Linked DNA regions of Pelorhabdus rhamnosifermentans. The protein of the gene in region 1 interacts with the protein of each later gene in a pairwise test. Links are inferred from orthologs where the notes say so. Each region holds a gene or a part of one and is shown in the gene's direction. Other genes may lie near its edges. The genes, in order: rbsB and ileS.

What was found.
Region 2: the proteins of rbsB (region 1) and ileS interact in binary tests that used the Escherichia coli proteins (3 or more experiments, as listed by UniProt). The link is inferred for Pelorhabdus rhamnosifermentans from one-to-one orthologs.

The regions. Positions count from the first base shown.
Region 1 is NZ_JAHGVE010000014.1:81,681-92,318, reverse strand. Bases 3,650-6,475 are described here. They hold rbsB (ribose ABC transporter substrate-binding protein RbsB), read left to right. Parts: upstream 3,650-4,509; coding sequence 4,510-5,442; downstream 5,443-6,475. Other genes in these bases: bioB (biotin synthase BioB), read left to right, coding at 6,151-6,475; Ga0466249_RS16255 (EamA family transporter), read right to left, coding at 5,508-5,939; Ga0466249_RS16265 (ABC transporter permease subunit), read left to right, coding at 3,650-4,459. In the rest of the region: Ga0466249_RS16285 (LacI family DNA-binding transcriptional regulator), read left to right, coding at 1-670; rbsK (ribokinase), read left to right, coding at 675-1,604; rbsD (D-ribose pyranase), read left to right, coding at 1,601-1,996; Ga0466249_RS16270 (sugar ABC transporter ATP-binding protein), read left to right, coding at 2,010-3,518; more of Ga0466249_RS16265, read left to right, coding at 3,515-3,649; more of bioB, read left to right, coding at 6,476-7,161; biotin synthase BioB, read left to right, coding at 7,172-8,167; Ga0466249_RS16240 (hypothetical protein), read right to left, coding at 8,229-8,375; Ga0466249_RS16235 (DMT family transporter), read left to right, coding at 8,562-9,497; Ga0466249_RS16230 (2-isopropylmalate synthase), read left to right, coding at 9,837-10,638. UniProt on the Escherichia coli protein: Part of the ABC transporter complex RbsABC involved in ribose import. Binds ribose. Also serves as the primary chemoreceptor for chemotaxis.
Region 2 is NZ_JAHGVE010000004.1:65,597-76,792, forward strand. What follows is about bases 4,932-8,315. They hold ileS (isoleucine--tRNA ligase), read left to right. Parts: upstream 4,932-5,322; coding sequence 5,323-8,115; downstream 8,116-8,315. Other genes in these bases: Ga0466249_RS06420 (DivIVA domain-containing protein), read left to right, coding at 4,932-5,017; Ga0466249_RS06430 (DUF5665 domain-containing protein), read left to right, coding at 8,210-8,315. In the rest of the region: Ga0466249_RS06390 (radical SAM protein), read left to right, coding at 1-781; peptidoglycan editing factor PgeF, read left to right, coding at 774-1,586; Ga0466249_RS06400 (YggS family pyridoxal phosphate-dependent enzyme), read left to right, coding at 1,746-2,468; Ga0466249_RS06405 (cell division protein SepF), read left to right, coding at 2,473-2,910; proC (pyrroline-5-carboxylate reductase), read left to right, coding at 2,933-3,751; Ga0466249_RS06415 (YlmH family RNA-binding protein), read left to right, coding at 3,744-4,529; more of Ga0466249_RS06420, read left to right, coding at 4,562-4,931; more of Ga0466249_RS06430, read left to right, coding at 8,316-8,536; Ga0466249_RS06435 (TraR/DksA C4-type zinc finger protein), read left to right, coding at 8,567-9,226; Ga0466249_RS06440 (TVP38/TMEM64 family protein), read left to right, coding at 9,323-10,024; fdxA (4Fe-4S ferredoxin), read left to right, coding at 10,156-10,323; lspA (signal peptidase II), read left to right, coding at 10,436-10,882; Ga0466249_RS06455 (RluA family pseudouridine synthase), read left to right, coding at 10,882-11,196. UniProt on the Escherichia coli protein: Catalyzes the attachment of isoleucine to tRNA(Ile). As IleRS can inadvertently accommodate and process structurally similar amino acids such as valine, to avoid such errors it has two additional distinct tRNA(Ile)-dependent editing activities.

The DNA.
Region 1 (10,638 bases):
TTTTATGGCTAGCAGACAAGTGGACGGATTGCTATTTGCTGCCGGACAGTATCAATCGGATGCAATGGATTTGTTACAACAAATCGGGTTGCCTCTTGTGTTGATTGACAGGCAAGTCAGTGCGACTTTACCCTTGCCACGTGTGGGAACAGATAATTTCTCCGGAGCTTATGAAGCTGTGAAGCATTTGTTTGCTGTGGGATGTCAGAGGGTCGGCATGATTGGTGGCCCCGATCATTTGTCGACAAGTTGTGAACGTGAGGCAGGATTTCGTTCTGCTTGCTGTGAGCAAGGGAGAGAGAATAGCGCTGAATTGATCACGAAGGGCGACTTTTCATTTGAAAGTGGGTATGAAGGTGCTAAGAGCTTACTAGCTCAACATGTGGATGGCATTTTTGCAGCCAATGATATGATGGCAATTGGTTGTCTGGAATATGCTGCTGTGCAAGGTATTTCTGTTCCTCATGAATTGGCTATTATTGGTTTTGATGATATTCGTCTAGCAGCCTGGGTTAAACCTTCTTTGTCAACGATTCGGCAGCCTGTATATGAAATTGGACGCATGGCTTGTGAGAATTTGCTCGCCTTGCTTCGTGGTGAAAAAATTGAGCCTGTACATTTGTTTGTGCCTGAGCTTATTGCCAGGCAGTCTACGCGGAGAGGTGAATAGATAAATGGGCTTTGCCATTGTTGTTGTAGGTAGCTTAAATATGGATTTAGTTGCTCAAGTCGAAAAATTGCCTGAAACGGGTCAAACGGTGCCTGGTAGTTCTTTTGCTACCTATCCGGGCGGCAAAGGAGCTAATCAAGCTGTAGCTGCGGCTAAATTAGGCGGTCAAGTGATTATGGCAGGTTGTGTTGGTCAGGATGCTTTTGGCAAGGAGCTTATGGATAGTTTAGCGGATAGCCGTGTAAATACGCAGCATGTTCGTAAAACTGATCAAGTGACAGGCACGGCGCTCATTACGGTGGCAGAGGATGGTAAGAATACGATTGTTGTTGTGCCTGGTGCTAATGCGATTACATGTAGTCGTGATGTTGATGCTGCTCTTCAAGCAGTGAGAGATCCAGGAATTTTACTTTTACAGCATGAAATTTCCTCAGAAACAGTGGCTTATGCGATCAAAACAGCCAAAGCCGCAGGCTGGCGTGTCATGGTCAATCCTGCGCCAGCCCGACTGATTACTGATACGTTATATCCGCTTATCGATTTTTTAACACCCAATGAAACGGAAGCGGCTATGTTAAGCGGTGTAGCCATTACATCGCGGGAACAAGCAAAGCAGGCAGCGAAAGTGCTTTTGGCTAAAGGTGTTCAAAACGTGATTATTACCTTGGGAGAACAAGGCGCTTTATGGGCAACAAAGGAGAAGCAAGGTTTTGTTGAGCCTGTGTTTGTGCAGGCAGTCGATACAACGGCAGCGGGCGATGCTTTTAGCGGGGCTTTGGCAGCGGGATTATCTGAGGAAAAGACGCTTAGTCAAGCGCTTGAGTTCGCTTCTTATGCTGCGGCTATTGCTGTTACTCGGCCTGGTGCGCAACCCGCTCTGGCAACAACGTCGGAAGTTGAGCAATTGATGGAGAAAAGAGGAATCAAGCGATGAATAAACGGGGTGTATTAAATCCTTATATCAGTTCAGTTATTGCGGGAATGGGTCATGGCGATATGCTTGTGATTGGCGACGCCGGTCTACCTGTTCCAGAGGGGGTTTCTTGTATTGATGTATCTGTCATAGCGGGGATTCCACGTTTTACGCAGGTACTTACCGCTGTATTGGGGGATCTTGCTGTTGAAAAGGCTTATATTGCCTCGGAAATGGCGGGACAAAATCCTGCTGTTTATGAAGAGACAGTTAAGCAGCTAGATTCGATTGCCATACAGGCCATGAGTCATGAAGAACTGAAGGTCCTGTCAGATAAAGCGTGTGTTGTGATTCGCACAGGTGAATGCACGCCTTTTGCCAACGTAATTCTTGTGGCTGGTGTCACTTTTTAGAAGGGAGAAAGCCATGACAAATGAAGCGGCCTTGCTGACCATGAAGGGCATTACCAAGACATTTCCTGGTGTAAAAGCATTGGATAAATTTGATTTTGTATTGAAGGCCGGTGAAGTTCATGCATTGCTAGGGGAAAATGGTGCAGGAAAATCAACTCTCATGAAGGTTCTTAGTGGTGTTTATCAAGCCGATGAAGGGGAAATTCTGCTGAACGGGATGCAAGTAAAGTTGACAAGTCCCCGGTCTGCTCTTGATTTAGGCATTGGCATTATTCATCAGGAATTAAATCTTATTCCCGGACTTACGGTGATGGAAAATATTTATTTAGGCCGAGAACCCAAAAAATTTGGTGTTGTTGACTTTGACCGTATGCGTCAGAAGACGAAGCAGGTTTTGGATGAACTAGGCACGACCATGGCTCCTGAAACACTTGTCGCTGATCTCAGCATTGGTGAACAGCAACTCGTGGAAATTGCTAAAGCTTTGTCTTATGCCAGCCGCATCCTTATTATGGATGAACCGACAACAGCTTTGACAGAAACGGAGACATCCGGTCTGTTTGCGACCATTGAAAGACTGACCGAAAAAGGATTGGCCATTGTTTATATTTCTCATCGTATGGGTGAAATTTTTCGTATTTGCCATCGTGTGACAGTCATGCGTGATGGCAAATACGTTGGGACAGTGGTGACAGCTGGAACGACTTTTGAGGAGCTTATTCGCATGATGGTTGGCAGGGAACTTTCTTCTTTGTTTCCCAAAGAATCTGTTGTGATTGGTGAAGAGGTATTGAAAGTAGAAAATTTGTCTTCGGCTGCAGGTCTTCAGGATGTTAGCTTTTCTTTATGCAAGGGTGAAATTTTAGGTGTTGCGGGTTTAATGGGGTCCGGGCGAAGTGAGCTTGCTAGGGCTTTATTTGGCGCAGATCCTATGACGAGTGGAACCATTGCACTCAATGGCCAGCGTTGCAACATTAGCGGGCCTCAGGATGCCATTGATGCAGGCATAGGTCTTATTACCGAGGATCGCAAGCAACAAGGATTGGTTCTGGAAATGTCTGTGGGCCAGAACATGTCCTTGGCTTCGCTGAGGACATGGAGTCCATTCGGGGTGATTCATGAGAAAGAAGAAAAGTCTGCCATTGCTGCTTATATCAAGCAACTCAACATTCGCACACCAAGTGCTGAAAAGTTGGTCAATGAATTGAGTGGCGGCAATCAACAAAAAGTAGTGATTGCTAAATGGCTGGCGACTCAGCCGAAAGTATTGATCATGGATGAGCCGACACGCGGTGTTGATGTGGGAGCCAAAGCGGAAATTTATCAAATAATGAATATGCTTGTGACCCAGGGAGTAGGGATTCTTATGATATCGTCTGAACTACCGGAAGTATTGGGGATGAGTGATCGCGTCCTTGTCATGCAGGGTGGGAAGCTTGCGGCTATCTTGCCGATTGAGCAAGCTACGCAAGAATCAATTATGGCCTATGCCGCTGGCGGCGAAGGGGGGGATTCTAGATGAAATTTGATTATCACAGTATTATTCGAAAAATGGGTCCCCTATTGGGGCTATTACTCCTGGGCATTATCCTGACACTTTTGTCAGACCGGTTTTTATCTGTTAACAATCTATTGAATGTGGCCAGACAGGTTTCGATTAATGCTATTATCAGTGTAGGAATGACGCTTGTTATTTTAACAGGTGGCATCGACTTATCTGTTGGTTCTATTTTGGCTTTATCAGGCAGTATTACGGCAGGTCTTATGGCGGGGGGCACAACCCTGGTTGTTGCACTGATTGCTGGTATAGCTATTGGTTCGCTGCTTGGAATTGTCAATGGATTGCTTGTGACAAAAGGCAAAATTCAGCCGTTTATTGCGACTATGGGTATGATGACTATTGCCAGAGGAGTTACTTTAGTTTACACGGAGGGTCGTCCTGTTACAGGTATGGAAGGCGCTTTTCGCTTTTTAGGCGGCGGCTATGTGGTTGGTATTCCTTTTCCTGTGATCTTAATGGCAATTATTTTTGCTGTTGCTTATTTTGTTTTGAAGAAGACCTGTTTTGGACGGTATATTTATGCGATTGGCGGCAATGAAGAAGCCGCACGCCTGTCAGGCATCCGCACAGATCGGGTTATTGTTGCAGTTTATACCTTAGCTGGTTTTTTTGCCGGTTTAGGCGGTATTATTATGGCCTCGCGGTTAAATTCCGCTCAGCCCACAGCAGGTATGGGTTTTGAACTGGATGCCATTGCAGCTGTTGTGCTTGGCGGTACCAGCCTCTCCGGTGGTATTGGCACGATTGGTGGAACTCTGATTGGTGCATTGATTATTGGTGTCCTTGATAATGGTTTGAATTTACTGAATGTGTCTTCTTTTTATCAGCAAGTAGCCAAAGGTTTGGTTATTTTGATTGCTGTATTGTTAGACCGAAAACGCAATAAAGGGGGGAAATGCTGACTCATTTGTGGAGCGTCATCAAGATAACCCAAAAAAGAGGAGGAATTTTAATGAATCATTTTTTGCAAAAAAACAAGTTTGTTGTGATGTTCGTTATGGCACTCTTTAGCTTGAGCATTCTTGTGGCTGGCTGTGGTGGTACGACGGATCAAAAAGTCGCCGATAATAAAAAGGTCGTCATTGGATTGAGTATTTCTACGCTGAATAATCCGTTCTTCGTTGACTTGCGCGATGGTGCTCAGGAAGCAGCTAAGGCTCAAGGGGCAGAACTAATGGTGGAAGATGCCCAAAATGATGCGGGTAAGCAGTTGGCGAATATTGAAAACATGATTCAACAAAAAGTTAGCTTGATTATTGTGAATCCCGTCGATTCTAAGGCGATTGTACCGGCTATTGAGGCAGCAAACAAAGCCGGGATTAAGGTTATTACGGTAGACCGTGGCGCTGATGGCGGCCAAGTCGTTGCAGCCATTGCGTCAGATAATGTGGCTGGTGGAAATATGGCTGCCAAATACATGTTGGAAAAATTGGGCAACAAAGGCAAGATTGTTGAATTGGAAGGTATTCCTGGTACAAGTGCTGCCAATGATCGTGGAAAAGGTTTTCATGAAGGGCTGAAAGGTGCTGCCGATGTGACGGTTGTTGCTAAACAGCCAGCCGATTTTGACCGTGCCAAAGGGTTAAAGGTTATGGAAAATATTCTCCAAGCCAATCCTGACATCCAGGCTGTTTTTGCTCATAATGATGAAATGGCTTTAGGCGCTTTAGAAGCCATCAAAGCCGCTAATAAAACGGGTATTTTTGTCATCGGATTTGATGCTACAGCCGATGCTGTAAAAGCGGTAAAAGACGGTTCTTTACTTGCGACAGTGGCTCAAAAACCGAAAGATATGGGGAAAGTCGCTGTAGAAACGGCATTGAAGGTGCTAAAAGGTGAAACCGTTCCAGCATCTATTCCAGTGGGGTTAGATTTAATTAAATAATTGTCTGTTCGTCTTATTAAACAAGCTCTCGCTAACCATGCGGGAGCTTGTTTTCAAAAATGAGATTATGAAAAAGCAACGAGAATAGCTCCAATGCCAATGAGTGTGATGCCTGTTCCACCAAGGATACTCACTCGTTCTCCTAAAAAGATCATAGCTAAAATAGCCGCCATTACTACACTTAATTTGTCAATGGGTGCCACTTGTGTAACCTTGCCGTATTTCAGTGCCAAGAAGTAAAACAGCCAGGAAAGGGCTCCGGCTACGCCGCTGAGGACAATGAAGGTAAAGGCTTTTGTATCCGTTAAAACGTGGGGGATTTGTCGTAAATTTCCTTGACAGGCAATGACGATTAGTAAAAATACGGCCATAATGACAGAACGAATAGCCGTAGCTGTATTGGCATCGACGGATTGCAAGCCGATTTTGCCAAAGATCCCGACTAAAGAAGCCGTTAACGCCGATAAAAGTGCATAGACTAGCCAAAGATGATCCATGTGTAATCTCTCTCTTTCATATAATAGTGAAATGAAAAATTTACCATTATCGTAGCATGGGAGCAGGAAAATAACAACCAAAATGTTCTTTACTTTTTGTTCATTACCCCCTACAATAATATTGTTAACAACTCGCTTTTTATAAGTTAACTATTTTTTTATCTAATATGTTAACCTTAAATTATTTAATGGTTTACAAAAGGAGGAAGCCATGGATGGTCTAGCAATTGTGGCTTTAGGCGAAAAGGTATTGTCTGGTGTTCCTATGACTTATGCTGAGGCACTTGATTTAGAGACAGTCAAAAGTGAAGATATACCACTATTTTCTGCTTATGCTCATAAAATTCGCAGTAAGTTTGCGGGGAAAGACGTTGAATTGTGCGGCATCATTAATGTCCGTTCAGGAATGTGCAGCGAAGACTGTAAATTTTGCGCGCAATCTGTCTATCATGAGACGGATTGTCCCGTCTATCCGCTTATGGGGCAAGACGAAGTCGTCCAGAGGGCGGAGGATATTGCGGTGGCTGGAGCCAAACGGACGAGTTTGGTGACAAGTGGCAAGGGGATGAACGACGACCCTGATTTTCCAGAAGTTATAGCTGAACTGAAGGCGGTTAGGGTGAAAACGGGTTTAAAGGTTTGTGCAAATCTTGGTACACTCACGCTGGAACAGGCAAAAATCCTATTCCATGCGGGTGTAAGACGCTATGCTCATAATATTGAAACAAGCGCTCGCTTTTACCCTTATATCTGTACGACTCATCCTTATGAAGAACGTATTGCGACGATTAAGGCCGCTAAAGAAGCGGGAATGGAGCTTTGTACAGGCGGGATTATTGGGCTCGGTGAAACGTGGCAGGATCGCGTGGATATGGCTTTTTCCTTACAGGAACTTGAGGTTCATTCAGTTCCGATTAACATATTAAATCCCATTAAAGGCACGGCTTTAGAAGGGCAAGCACCGCTCAATGTGCTGGAAATATTAAAGACTTTTGCACTCTTTCGGTTTATTCTGCCTGATAAAATCATTCGTCCTGCCGGCGGGCGAGAAATGAACTTGCGCGATATGCAAGGGGCGTTGATGCTAGGCGGTGCGAATGGTCTGATTATCGGCAATTACTTAACATTTACCGGGCGCAATGCGGCGGCTGATTTTACCATGGTGAAAGATGCAGGACTAACGATTACGTCAGGCTTGGATTTGGATAAACAGGAAGGGTAGGTAAACAAAAATGAGTTACGATTTGATTTTTTCACTGGGTAAAAAAGTATTAGAAGGAGGCAACATTACTTTTGATGAGGCCATGGCTTTAACGGAAGTTGAGGAAGTCGATGTGCCTATTTTGCTTGCCATGGCCAACAAGGTACGTGAGAAATTCACGGGAAAAGCAGTGGATACCTGTCAGATTGTGAATGCCCGTTCAGGAGGATGCTCGGAAAACTGTAAATTCTGTGCGCAATCGGGTCATCATGAAGTCAAGCTTGATGTCTATCCTCTTATGACGGAAGAGGAAATTGTTCAGGCAGCTAAAAAGGCTGAAACAGCGGGGGCCTATCGCTTCTGTATTGTCACAGCTGGCAGAGGGATGGAAGACGATAAAGATTTTGAAAAAATTCTCGGTGCCATTCGTCGTATCGGCAAGGAAACCCATATCAATCGTTGTTGCTCCCTTGGTACCTTGCAAGACGAGCATGTGGCGGCACTGAAGGCCGCTGGTATTACACGCTATCATCATAATTTAGAAACCAGTTCCAGTTATTTTGACCACATCTGTACGACTCATACTTTTGAGGAACGTGTGGCAACAATAAAAAAAGTCAAGGCTGCTGGGCTCCAGGCCTGTTCGGGGGGGATTATTGGCTTGGGTGAATCATGGCGCAATCGGATTGAAATGGCTTTTACGTTAAAAGAACTTGATGTGGATTCTATCCCCATGAATATTTTAAATCCGGTGAAAGGCACGGCCTTGGAGGGTCAGCCGCAAATTCCGCCGCTGGAAATATTACAGTGTTTTGCTATTTTTCGGCTGATTTTGCCTACGAAGATTCTTCGGTATGCAGGCGGCAAGGAACGAAATCTCGGTGATTTAGTACCCCTTGGCTTCTTGTCCGGTATTAATGGTATGCTTATTGGTGACTATTTGACAACGAAAGGCCGTGGGGCTTCGAAAGATTTAACTACAGTCAATGAGCTTGGACTCAGTCCGTTATGTGCGAAAGAGGTATAAAGGCGATATTACTTGAATAAAGCAAAGGACCGCGCAAAAAAAACTGCGCGGTCCTTTGCTATTAACTGCCTTCACCGTGTTTGGCATGTGAGTGTTTGGCGTTTTTCATGCTCTTTGACCCCGTACGAGGTTCTTGTAAACGAGCTTCTTGAAAGCGCGAACTCAATTCCGGGAGTGGATTTACTGGCTGCGTTTTGTTTTTAGGCATTTGTATTCTCCCTCCTTGTTGCACGATTGTAAACGAAGGCGACTTTAGTTTGTGAATAATAATTTTTTATTATAATTAGTAATAAATGGAATAAATTTATATCAAGCAAGGAGATTGTAGTTTATAGGGCGAAACTTAAGAAAAGGTAATTTTGAGTCATGCTTTTACTTGTTAAGGGGGAACAAAATGTCTACTACTCGTATCTATGTTATGATGGTTTTTACAGCTTTATTTTGGTCAGGGGCATTTATTACAGGGAAATTGGCAATCAGAGAATTTCCCGCTTTTTCCTTAACATTTTTTCGATTTCTCTTCGCACTGCCCTTTATTTTTGCTGTTCTTTACTGGAAAGAACGGCCGCATTTTTTTCCAAACAGGAAAGCATGGCCATCACTCATTTTGCTTGGCGTGATGTGTACCTTTCTTTATCATGCATTGTTTTTTTCTGCTTTGCAATATACAACAGCCATGAACGCCTCACTGCTTGGCGCCACTAATCCCATGGTGACAGCCTTATTGGCCTGTTTATTTTTCAGGGAAAAACTGGGTCTATTGCAAGTCACAGGCATTGTTTTATCCTTTAGTGGCGTCGTTCTCATTGTAACGGATGGTGGAGCTTTGTTTACATCAGGACTAGAGGTTAATCCGGGTGATTTTCTAATGTTTGCTGCTGTGTCCAGTTGGGCTGTTTATGCACTTGTTAGCAGGAAAGTCATGCTCCTTTATAAGCTTTCACCGCTGATGATGACAGCTTATACTTTTTTAGTCTGTACGATTTTTGCCATTCCCTTTGTAGGATGGGAAAATCCCGCTGTATACTGGCAAGGCATTACCTTTGGCGGCTGGCTGTCTGTTTTATATATGGCTGTGTTTGCATCCGTTCTGGGCTATTTATTTCAGATGATGGCGATTCAGCAGATTGGAGCTCCGCGGACGGCTATATTTATGAATCTTGTTCCTGTGTTTACTGTTATTCAGTCTATGCTGATTCTTGGGGAGTCTTTCAGTTTACTTAAGGCTGTCAGTACTTTTTTGATTCTTATTGGCGTTTATTTTGCGACGCGGCCAGCGAAAGATTCTATGCCGATTCTTGTTGCCGTAAATTCTAAAAATGTTCGTTAAGTGAATTTTGTTACAAAAATACCTTGACAAAACCGTAACTTGTTGTAATAATGTAAAGCAAGTGATGAATGGGACATAGAAATTTTAACAAACAAATCAAGAGAGCTGGTGGATGGTGCGAACCAGTGCTGTTGTTAAGATTCACCTCACCCATGAACTCTTGTGCTGATTCTTTTTTGGACTAGGTACAAGCGCGCCGGGCGTTAACCGAAGGGCGTCTTTTTTGATGCCGGAGAAAAAAAGTAGGGTGGTACCGCGTATTCAGCGCCCCTATTGGCAATGATTTGCCAATAGGGGCGCTTTTTTATTCTAAAATCATGAAATTATGGAGGACTGGGAATGGCTGACAAACGAATTTATATTTTTGACACGACACTGCGTGATGGCGAGCAAACGCCTGGCGTATCGCTCGGGGCCGATGACAAATTGGAGATTGCCCGGGCCTTGGCTAAATTGAAAGTGGATGTGATTGAAGCAGGATTTCCTGTTGCTTCACCAGGCGATTTTGCTGCTGTACGCAAGGTTGCTACACAGATTAAGGGGCCTGTTATTGCGGCTTTGGCGCGGGCCAGTCGCAATGATATTCATGAGGCCTATGAGGCTCTTAAATATGCGGAGCAGCCGCTGATTCATACTTTTTTGGCTACAAGCGATATTCATATGGAATATAAGCTGAAGATGACACGGGCACAGGTGTTGTCTCATATTAGCGAAGCTGTTCGTTACGCTCGTACACTTGTCGATGAGGTGGAATTTTCCGCTGAAGATGCGTCACGTTCCAATTGGGATTTTCTTTGCATGGCTTATAGCCAGGCTATTGCAGCAGGGGCTACTGTCATTAATGTGCCTGATACGGTGGGATATATGGTTCCCGAGGAATTTGCTAAACTGATTGTTTATTTGCGTGAAAATATTACGGATGTGGATAGCGTCAGAATGAGCGTACACTGCCACGATGATTTGGGCATGGCTGTGGCCAACTCATTAGCTGGAATCGGCGCGGGAGCGCTTCAGATTGAAACAGCGATGAATGGTCTTGGCGAACGTGCGGGGAATGCGGCTCTGGAGGAAGTGGTCATGGCCCTCGCTACTCGCAAGGATTATTTTGGCTGTGTAACAGGTCTTGATACACAGCAGATTT
Region 2 (11,196 bases), on another replicon or contig:
GTTATCTGTGGCTTCGCTCCGGGCGGATACACTTACGCCCGCATTAGCAGCTATGTTAGCTCGAAGTGGTCAGCGAACCATAACTTTAGCACCTGAGGCAGGCAGTACTAAGTTGCGACAGGTCATTAATAAGGGGATTAGTAATGATGATTTAGAACGGGCTATGGACCTTGCCGTTCAGGCCAAAATTCCTCATGTTCGTTTTTATATTATGGTCGGGCTGCCTTTTGAGCAAGACGAAGATATTGAGGCCATTATTACTCTTGCTCGTTATATGAAGGCAAAAATGGATCAGTCACAGAGTAATGGCAAGTTAACGCTCAGTATTAATCCCTTTGTTCCCAAGCCGTTTACACCTTTTCAATGGCTCCCAATGACGCCGATGAAGATCGTTGAAGATCGTCTGAAAAAAATCAAGAAATCTTTGCGTGGTGACAGGCGAATTGAAGTTTTAATTGAATCACCGAAAGAAGCCTATATTCAAGGCATACTTGCCCGGGGTGATCGGCGGTTGGCTCAGCCTCTTGTTCATTGTTTAGAAAAGGGCAATTTAAAAGCCTTGAAAAAAGGCTTGGATCAGGCTGGACTCAATGAAGATTTTTATCTTTATCGTTCACGTGAATTTGGTGAATGTCTCCCCTGGCATGTACTTGATATGGGATTAAATCCAGGCTATTTAGAGCAGGAATTAGAAAAATCTCGACGCCTGCAAGCAACAGAACCTTGCAGGGAAGGTTGTCGTCGCTGCGGCGTCTGTATAGAAGGAGAATCTCATGAATGAGTTTCAGTTACGACAGATTCGAGGAATGAAAATAGGAACATTTACCCATTTTGATAAGTATAGTATTTCTCATGGTATTTCTACACGACATGGCGGTGTTAGCAAAAAGCCGTATGAATCACTTAATCTTGCTCTTCATACGGGAGACCAAAAAAATGACGTGCTTACGAACCGGAGACGGTTTTGTCAGGCTGTTGGTGTATCTTTTGATGATACCGTCACAGCGGAGCAAGTCCACGGTTCTCACATTACCGTGGTTACAGCCGTGGATGCTGGTAAAGGAATGCTCAATTACGAGGATTCCATCGCGAAAACAGATGCTCTTATTACGAATGTAGCCGGACTTTCTCTTATGTTGTGTTACGCCGATTGTGTTCCTGTACTTATTGCTGACCCCAAACAAAAAGTAGTGGCAGTCAGTCATGCTGGCTGGAAGGGAACGGTGGCGGCGATTGCTCAAAAAACAGTGCAAAAAATGATGGACGAATTTGGTTGTCAGGCTGTCGATTGTCTTGTAGGCATTGGTCCTTCTATTGGTTTTTGCAGTTATGAGGTAGACGAGCAGGTGATTTCTGAATTGCAACGAGCCTTTTCCTGGTGGGCACGTGTTGTCAAACCAGAAGGAAAGAAGTGGAAATTTGATTTATGGCAAGCCAATGCGAAGCAGCTTATGGATATTGGCGTCGCGGAAGAGAATATTATTTGCAGCAATTTTTGTACAGCATGTAATAAGGATTTATTTTTTTCCCATCGTGCTGAACGGGGGCAAACAGGCCGTATGGCGGCCATTATTTCTTTGCCTTAAGCCTTAAATGAAACACAAGTCTTATTGTTTGGATGAACGAATGTGATATAATTATGTTAATTTAGGAATTTTATTACTATTTATGTAAATTTTCTATTTGCAAAGAGGAAAAATTTATTTATCAGCGAATAATTCAAATTAGGAACGGAGGGGCGACTCATGTCCATTCAAAATAATATTGCAATTGTTGAACGAAACATTCAGACAGCCATGAGAGAGCGGGCGAATATTTCTGGTCAAGCACTTGTACCTGTCAAGCTAATTGCCGTGACGAAAAATCATACGCCAGCAGAAATGCAGCAAGCCATTGATTATGGATTAACGACGATTGGTGAAAATCGAGTTCAAGAGGCTGTCGCGAAGTATGACATTTTCGGGCGCAAACTGGAATATCACTTGTTAGGACATCTGCAGACAAATAAGGTTAAGCAAGCCGTTCCGTTATTTGATTTAATCCATTCACTTGACAGCGAGAAACTTGCCAGACATATTAGCAGGGTTGCTGGCGAATTGGCTAAAATTCAGCCTGCGCTGCTTGAGGTCAATGTGGCAGGAGAAGCAACAAAACAGGGCGTTTCTCTTGCAGATGTTCTTGATTTTGCACGTATGGTGAGTTCATTGCCCAACCTTGTTGTTGCGGGATTAATGACAGTGGCGCCTCATTTTGATGATCCCGAGGAGACGCGACCGTTATTTCACACTTTATATGACAAATTTATGGAATTGAAGCAAGCTTGTATACCTAACTGTACCATGGAATGGTTGTCGATGGGAATGACGAATGATTATTCTGTGGCCATTGAAGAAGGTGCCAATATGGTCAGGGTCGGTACAGCCATTTTCGGTGCCCGTAATTATGATATTGAGCTGACGAGGAGGTAGTAATATGAAATTAATGGAAAAAGTATGGGGTAGTTTAGGTTTGTTGGAACCTGTAGAAGATGACGAACGGATAAAGCCAGAAGATTTTGAACCGAAAAACAAGAAAGGTGTAGGAACACTGATAGCAGGTAGTAATGTTGTTAATTTACCCACGGCCCAAAAACAGCTGAAAGTGATGGTTGTCGAACCATTATCTTTTGACGATGCTCAGAATGTAGCAGAGTATCTGAAAAATCGTAAGCCTGTCGTAGTCAATTTTGAGCATTGCGAGGATAATCTTTCTAAGCGGATGATTGATTTTATTAGTGGGACAACTTATGCTTTAAATGGCAGTATTCAAAAAATCGGTAATCATATCTTTTTGTGTGCTCCCAATAATGTCGATGTGTCTTTTGCATCGCGTGATGATGGTGAAAAGACGGTTTTACCCTGGATGAAGTAAGGTGGAGCTATAGGAGGATAATATGTTAAGTCAAGCAAAAATTAGTTTTATTGGCGGCGGAGCTATGGCTGAAGCGCTGCTTTCAGGCCTGCTCAAAACAGGTCTTGTTGCGGCTGACCAGATTTGTGTTGCTGATATTAATGTGGACAGATTAGCTACTTTGGAAAAAAAGTTTCAAATTACAACAAATGTTAATAGCAGACAGGTAGCTGAAAAGTCCGATATTTTATTTTTAACGGTTAAACCACAAGTTGTGGAGACAGTATTTAAAACACTTCAGTCGGCGGTGAAGCCTGAGACGCTTGTTGTCTCGATTGTGGCTGGCTTGACACTAGAGCGTCTTGAAGCGGCTTTTGCTCAAAACAGTGTCATTCGAGTGATGCCGAATACGCCCCTTGCTGTCGGGCAAGGAATGGCTGCGATTGCTGTGGGTAGTAAAGCAACAGAAGAGCAGGCGCAGGATGTACTGACGATTTTTCAGTCAGCAGGGAAAGCTGTTCGGGTGGCTGAAAAAGACTTGGATGCAGTGACAGGGTTATCTGGCAGCGGTCCAGCGTATGCTTTCCTAATGGTCGATGCTTTGGCTGATGCAGGTGTGCGTGCTGGATTACCACGGGCCATGTCGATTACGCTTGCGGCGCAGACATTGCTTGGAGCTGCTAAGATGGTGCTTGAAACAGGGGAGCATCCGGCTCAGTTGCGCGATATGGTGACATCGCCAGGAGGAACAGCGATTGCTGGCGTACATGCTCTTGAGCGTGGTGGTGTTCGCGTAGCTCTAATTGATGCCGTTATGGCGGCAACAAAGAGATCAAAGGATTTGGGGAAAAAGCATGAGTGAACGGGAAAAAATTCTGCGGTATTATCGCGCAGAAGGGGAAGGCGACATTGCAGCTAAACTGGTTGATGCAGCTGAAAGCGTCGCTCGTAATACAAAGGTAAAGGTATCGGAATTTCTAGATCCTCGTGGCTTTGCCATAGCTGAAACGGTCATTGCTCATTATGAAGGGGTACGACTCGAAGCTTTTGGTGGTTATCAAGGTGCAGAAAGAGTGAAGGTTGCTTTTGTCCAACAAGATTTTGCTGGCAAGATTTCTTATAATCTGACCGCTGTAGCCATTCAATGGGACAAACGTTTTGCCCATGTGGGTCATCGAGATATTCTTGGAGCTGTGCTCGGTCTAGGTATAGAGCGTGGCGTGCTAGGTGATATTGTTATGAGCAGTGACGGTTGTTATGTTATGCTTGATAAAACGCTAATCGATTTTTTGTTAACGGGGTTAACGCAGGTAGGTGCAACAAGTGTTACTGTGAGTGAAATAAATTTAGCTGAAATTCCCCCGAAGGAGGAAAAATTAAAAGAAATTCGCACTACAGCGGCTTCACTCCGATTGGATGTTATTGCTGCGGCGGGTTTCGGAACGAGCCGGACGAAAATGGCTGATGATATTGTCGCTGATAAGGTGAAATTGAATTGGCAGGGAGTACGAAAAAGTGATCATGCTGTGAAAGCAGGTGACATTATTTCGATGCGGGGCCGTGGTCGTTTGGAAGTTAGCGAAATTTTAGGGACAACGAAAAAAGGTCGTTTGAGCTTGCTTTTAAAACGCTACATGTGAATGGGCGAGAAGGATGACATGGAGGAGTGTTCATGCTAACACCGCTGGATATTCAAAATAGAGAATTCAAACGTAGTTTTCGTGGCTACAATGAGGATGAGATTGACAGTTTTTTAGATCAAGTAATCAAAGATTACGAGCAGCTATATCGAGAAAACGTGGAATTGAAAGAAACGATTGAACGCATAAGCGGTAAGCTGGAGAATTATCAGCATATGGAAAACACGCTGCATAGTACGCTCGTTATTGCTCAGGAAACTGCTGAGGAAGTCAAATTAAATGCTAAAAAAGAGTCGGAACTTGTCATGAAAGAAGCCGAGATTCAGGCGCAGCGCATGATTGATGAAGCAACAAGCAAAGTACGGCGTATGACAGGTGAGTATGAAGAAATTAACAAGCAATTGCAGATTTATCGTACGCGCATGAAAACCTTGCTGCAAGCACAGCTTGAAATGATAGCTCAAGCTGCAGAAGATGAAGATTCTTAATTTGACTAATGGATATTAATTCGGTATAATGCAGGTATATTCGTAAGTAAAGTGATGATAGGGATAAGTAATCTGCCATGTGCTTCGTCAGCGAGCTAGGAAGAGTGTAAGCCTAGTAGTGTCATGCAGTTGAATATCACCCTGGAACTGTAAGGCTGAACCTTTTTTAAGTAGGCTTTGACGTTTAACGGGCGTTACTCCGTTACTTAAGTGACAGTAAACATCTGTCATGAGGGTGGTACCACGAGAATAGCCTCTCGTCCCTTAGGGATGAGGGGTTTTTTGATATTTTTGGAGGTGTGAACATGGCAGAAGATTACAGTAAAACATTAAATTTGCCTAAAACAGATTTTCCGATGCGAGGGAACCTTCCCGAGCGGGAACCGGAATTCCTCGAATTTTGGACAAAGGAAAAACTTTATGAACAGAAGAAGGCGGCAGCAAAAGGTAAACCGAAATTTGTCTTACATGATGGTCCGCCTTATGCCAATGGGAATATTCATCTTGGCACAGCTCTGAACAAAATTTTAAAGGATATTATTATTAAATATAAAGGGCTGCGCGGTTTTGATGCACCGTATGTTCCTGGCTGGGACACACATGGACTCCCGATTGAACATGCGGCAATTAAAAATTTGGGCCTCAATCGTCATGAATTAGATCCCCTTACTTTGCGTAACGAGTGTAAACAGTATGCCCTGAAATGTCTCAATATGCAGCGAGAGGATTTCAAACGGTTGGGTGTTATTGGGGACTGGGAAAATCCCTATATTACACTTCGTCCTTATTTTGAGGCCAAACAAATTGAAGTTTTTGGTGAAATGGCTAAAAAAGGCTATATCTATAAAGGATTAAAAACAGTTTATTGGTGTCCTTCCTGTGAAACGGCTTTGGCTGAAGCGGAAATTGAGTATGCTGAAAAGAAATCTCATTCCCTCTTTGTCAAATTTCCTTTAGTTGATGCAAAAGGGAAGTTACCTGAAGGTGTTTGTCCTGAACAGGTCTTTGCTGTTATTTGGACGACAACACCTTGGACGATTCCTGCTAATATGGCTATTTCACTCCATCCTCGGTTTGACTATTCGTGGGTGCAATTTGGTGATGAAGTTTATTTGCTTGCAACAGAATTGATTGATTCTGTTGTGGCTGCGAATCATTTAGGTGAATATACTATTTTAGGCCATGTGACAGGCCAGGATTTAGAGGGACTTATCTTTAAACATCCCTTCCTTGATCGTCAGTCACCCATTTTAGTTGGCGAACATGTAACGCTTGAGGCAGGTACGGGCTGTGTACATACGGCACCTGGACATGGTCAGGAAGACTTTGAAATTGGAATGAAGTATAAACTTCCCATCTATTGCCCTGTCGATGCGCAAGGTAAAATGACGAAAGAAGCCGGAAAATTTGAAGGCCTCTCTGTGGAAGATGCCAATGTTCCTGTCATTAAAGAATTGGCTGCTGTGCATATGTTACTTGGAAAAGGAACGATTCGCCATCAGTATGCCCATTGCTGGCGTTGCAAGAATCCTGTTATCTATCGGGCTACGGAGCAATGGTTTGCCTCTGTTGACGGGTTCCGCGCTGAAGCTCTCAAAGCCATTCAAGATGTTAAGTGGATTCCATCCTGGGGTGAAGAACGTATTCATAATATGGTTGCGGATCGTCATGACTGGTGTATTTCCCGTCAGAGAGTTTGGGGTGTTCCCATTCCAATTTTCTACTGTAATCACTGCAATGAGCATATTATTAATGATGATACTATTCAGGTAGTCAAAACGTTGTTTGCCAGTGAAGGATCGGATGCTTGGTGGGCCAAGAGTGCTGAAGAGATTTTGCCGGAGGGCTTTGCTTGTCCGCATTGCGGCAAAAAGGGCTTCCGTAAGGAATCGGATATTATGGATGTGTGGTTTGACAGCGGTTCTTCTCATGCAGCCGTTCTTGAACAGCGCGAAGAATTGAAATGGCCGGCTGATATTTATTTAGAAGGCAGCGATCAGCATCGTGGGTGGTTCCAGTCTTCACTATTAACTTCTGTGGCAACAAAAGGCCGTGCACCTTATGATTCTGTTTTAACGCATGGCTTTGTTGTTGATGGCGAAGGTCGTAAGATGTCCAAGTCTATTGGAAATGTTATTTTCCCGCCCGAAGTTATTAAAAAATATGGCGCTGATATCTTAAGACTGTGGGTGGCGTCAGCTGATTATAAAGCAGATATTCGTATTTCACCGGCTATTTTGAAGCAAATGTCGGAAGTTTATCGGAAAATTCGTAATACTTTTCGATATATTCTGGGGAATTTGGCTGATTTTGATCCCGAAAAGGATCAAGTGCCTTATGGTGATTTGTTTGAAATTGATCGTTGGGCCTTGTTACGACTTGAGCAGGTTCGTGCTAAAGTAACGCAGGCATATGAAGACTACGAATATCATACGCTGTATCATACGGTACATAACTTCTGTACGGTTGATTTAAGCGCGATTTACCTTGATATTTTGAAAGACCGTTTGTATACGGAAAGACCGAATTCTGTCGGGCGGCGGGCGGCTCAGACGGCGATCTATACAATTATGATGGATCTGCTTACAATGCTTACACCTGTATTAAGTTTTACTTGTGAAGAAATCTGGCGTTATGTTCCGAAAACGGCTGGAATGCCTACGAGTGTTCAATTAACGAAATGGCCAGTGGAACATCGTGAGTATTTAGACAGCAAGCTAGAAGAAAAGTGGACGCAAATTCTTGCTTTGCGCGGAGAAATTACGAAAGCCTTGGAAGAAGCAAGAAGATCCAAGACAATTGGTCATTCGCTTGATGCGGACGTAACTATTTATGCCGCAGGGGATGTTTATCAGGCATTACAGGCTGTGCAAGATGAACTTGCGACGATTTTGATTGTGTCGAAGGTTTCTCTTGTTGAAGGCTTTGATTTGGCGAATGAAGCTGATTTTGCCTCAACAGAATTTGATTTAAAAGTAGCTGTCAAGACTGCAACCGGTGAAAAGTGCGAACGTTGTTGGATGTATAGCGATACAGTCGGAAAGAATGCGGAACATCAAACCTTATGTAAACGCTGTGCTTCTGTCTTAGCAGAATAAATTGATTTCATCTCTTATGAGCATTAAACCGGAAAGGTTTCTTTCCGGTTTTTTTGTTTTTTCCCTGGTCATACTAATAGAGGAGGAAGAAAAAATGAAAAAATCCGGTACATCCTTTGATAACCTCAATCCTGATGAGAAAAATGTGTTTATTGATCGTAAGCTTGAACTTCTGCTCAGGCACTTTGAGTCCATGCGGATTGCTCAATACATGGAAATGCTGGAGAAACCGGCTAAACTTATTTTTACTAATTTTATTGCTGGCATTGCTCGGGGACTCGGAATAGCTCTGGGAGCTACACTGGTTTTTGCTTTAATGCTGGAACTCTTACGGCGAGTCATTCTACTAAATATACCGGGAATTGGCAGTTTCGTAGCTGAAATCATGAAGATTGTTGAAACGCACAGTACAAGATTTTAAGTAAAGACAGTAGGGATAGGAGGAGAGGCTATGACGGAAAACATTCAAAAAATGAAGCAATTATTGGAAAAACAGCGGCAGGAACTACAAAGTGAATGGGATCAACTTCATGAAACAGGCTTGAATTTAGCTCAGGGAGAATCAACAGGCGAATTATCCGCCTATGACAATCATCCGGCTGATTTGGGGAGCGAAACATTTGAACGAAGTAAAGACAGCGCTCTGGCAGATCATACGCGATTTTTACTTGAGCAAATTGATTCGGCTCTCGAAAAAATAGCAAACGGCAGTTATGGTTTGTGTGTAGATTGTGGGCAAGCGATTGATGTCGAACGTTTGCAGGCAGTTCCCTATACTACTCGCTGTCATATTTGTCAGCAGAGCAGAGAACAAGCGGATACGACGCCGCGCCCCTTAGAAGAAACTGTTCTAACGCCGCCGTTTGTCAGAACATTTATCGATGAACAAGATCAGACGGGTTTTGATGGAGAGGACGCCCTGCAGGCTGTTATGCGTTTTGGGAGTTCTGATACACCTCAGGACTTAGCTGGCATGGAAGACTTTTCGGCTCGCATTATTGATAGCAATGAAGAATCGGGGTTAGTTGAACGGATTGATGGAATCCCTGCTTTAGGGCCGCTTGGTACCGGTGGGGCTCCTGATCATTTTGTAGCCAAAAAGAAGTCCTAACTTTTTGGGAGTTATGACTTCTTAAGCAGGAATTATCTGTCTTTATCGCTAACAAGTAAGTAAAAGAATGGTTTGTTTTTGTAAGGAGTTGGTAAGATGAGCCAGCCTGCCCCCTGGACTCTGAATGTAATAAAAATTGGCGTGCTCATCATGGCTGTAACTTTTTATTTTACTGTACCCGAGGTTCATTATTTTTTTGTGATGAGTAGCGAAATTCTTTATGCTCATCACTTTCATGAGCTGAAAGAATTCATCTTGTCGTATGGTGTCTGGGCGCCAATGATGTCCATTTGCCTTATGACGGTGCAGTCTTTATTTCCCTTTGTACCAGGTTTGGCTATTACTATTGCTAATGCCTGGATATTTGGCTGGCTGTGGGGCTCTTTCTATTCATGGACAGGTTCTCTTGTCGGGGCTGCTCTTGATTTTGGTATCGCCCGCTGGTATGGTCATCCAGTAGTAAAAAAGTTTGTAAGCAGCAAATATTTGGATCGCCTGAATACTTTCTTTGAGACCTATGGTTTGGCAGCCATTGCTTTAGCTCGCTTAACGCCTGTTGTTCCCTATAAAGTCGTTAGTTATGGGGCAGGTTTTACAACGCTTGCATTCAGTAAATATTTATTTGCCACAGGGTTTGGACAAACGCCAGCTATTTTGCTTTATTCGTATTTGGGGCAAAATATTACGCGTAGTTTGCATGGTGTTATTTTCGCTACTTCGTTATTTTTACTGATTTTGATTGTGCTTTATGTTTATCGCGAGGCTATTGAAAAATATTTTTTTCGGAAAAGTGAGTAAATAATGATTTGCTGGAATTGATGAATTTTTTGATAACCGGCTATATTTAGGCAAAAAATGTGATTTTTAACACGTTCTTTGTCCACGAATATGGTATAATAAAATTACTATTTCATGGGAGGTGAATCTTGATGTACGTAATTAATAGTGATTGTGTTAAATGTGGTGCTTGTGCTTCTTCGTGTCCTGTTGGGGCCATTTCCGAAGGTGATAGCCAATATGCAATTGATGAAAATTGTGTAGACTGTGGAACGTGCGCAGGCAATTGCCCAGTTGGAGCTATTAGCGCAGGTGAATAATTCGTTCAATGACCAAGGTTACTTGGTTCATATGTTTTGAATTGTTAGGAAGCGTAGCGAAAGCTATGCTTCTTTCCGTTAATCGAACATTTTAGTCGATAGGAGACTTTTTGTGAATCCTTTATTGGTTGCTTTGTTGATCGTCATTTTCGATCAGCTGTCAAAATATTATATTTCTCATAGTCTTGGGTTAGGAATGTCCATACCCGTTGTTCCTAATATCTTTCATATTACTTACATTTTAAACGCGGGAGCGGCTTTTGGTATTTTTGCGAATCAACGATTGTTGTTTATTGTTATTGCGTTACTTATTTTGGGCGGAGTCGGCTATTTTTATCGCAAAATTCCGTCAACTTACAATTTGTTTCGATTCGGTCTGGGTCTTATGGCTGGTGGTGCAGTAGGAAATTTAATTGATCGTATTGCTACAGGCTATGTAATTGACTTTTTTGATTTTCGCATTTGGCCGATATTTAACATTGCTGATATTGCGATTGTTTGCGGTGTGACAATGATGATTGTTACCATTTTATTTATGAAAAAAAAGGATGAAGCGTAATGCAGTTTGAACAAGGTGAAAGTCAAGAAAATACCGTCATCATTGTGCCTAAAGAGAACGAGGGACAAAGGGTGGATGTATTTTTAACAAGTAAGCTTATTGAACTGACGCGGACTCATGTACAGAAGCTGATTACAGCGGAAAAAGTCTTAGTGAATGATAAGAAAGTTAAAGCCAATTATAAAATTCAAGCCGACGATGTCATTCAATTGAGCATTCCTGAACCTGAGCAGGGAACGGTATTACCAGAAAATTTACCGCTTCAAATCTTATATGAAGATGATGAGTTGATTGTAGTGAATAAGGCGCGAGGC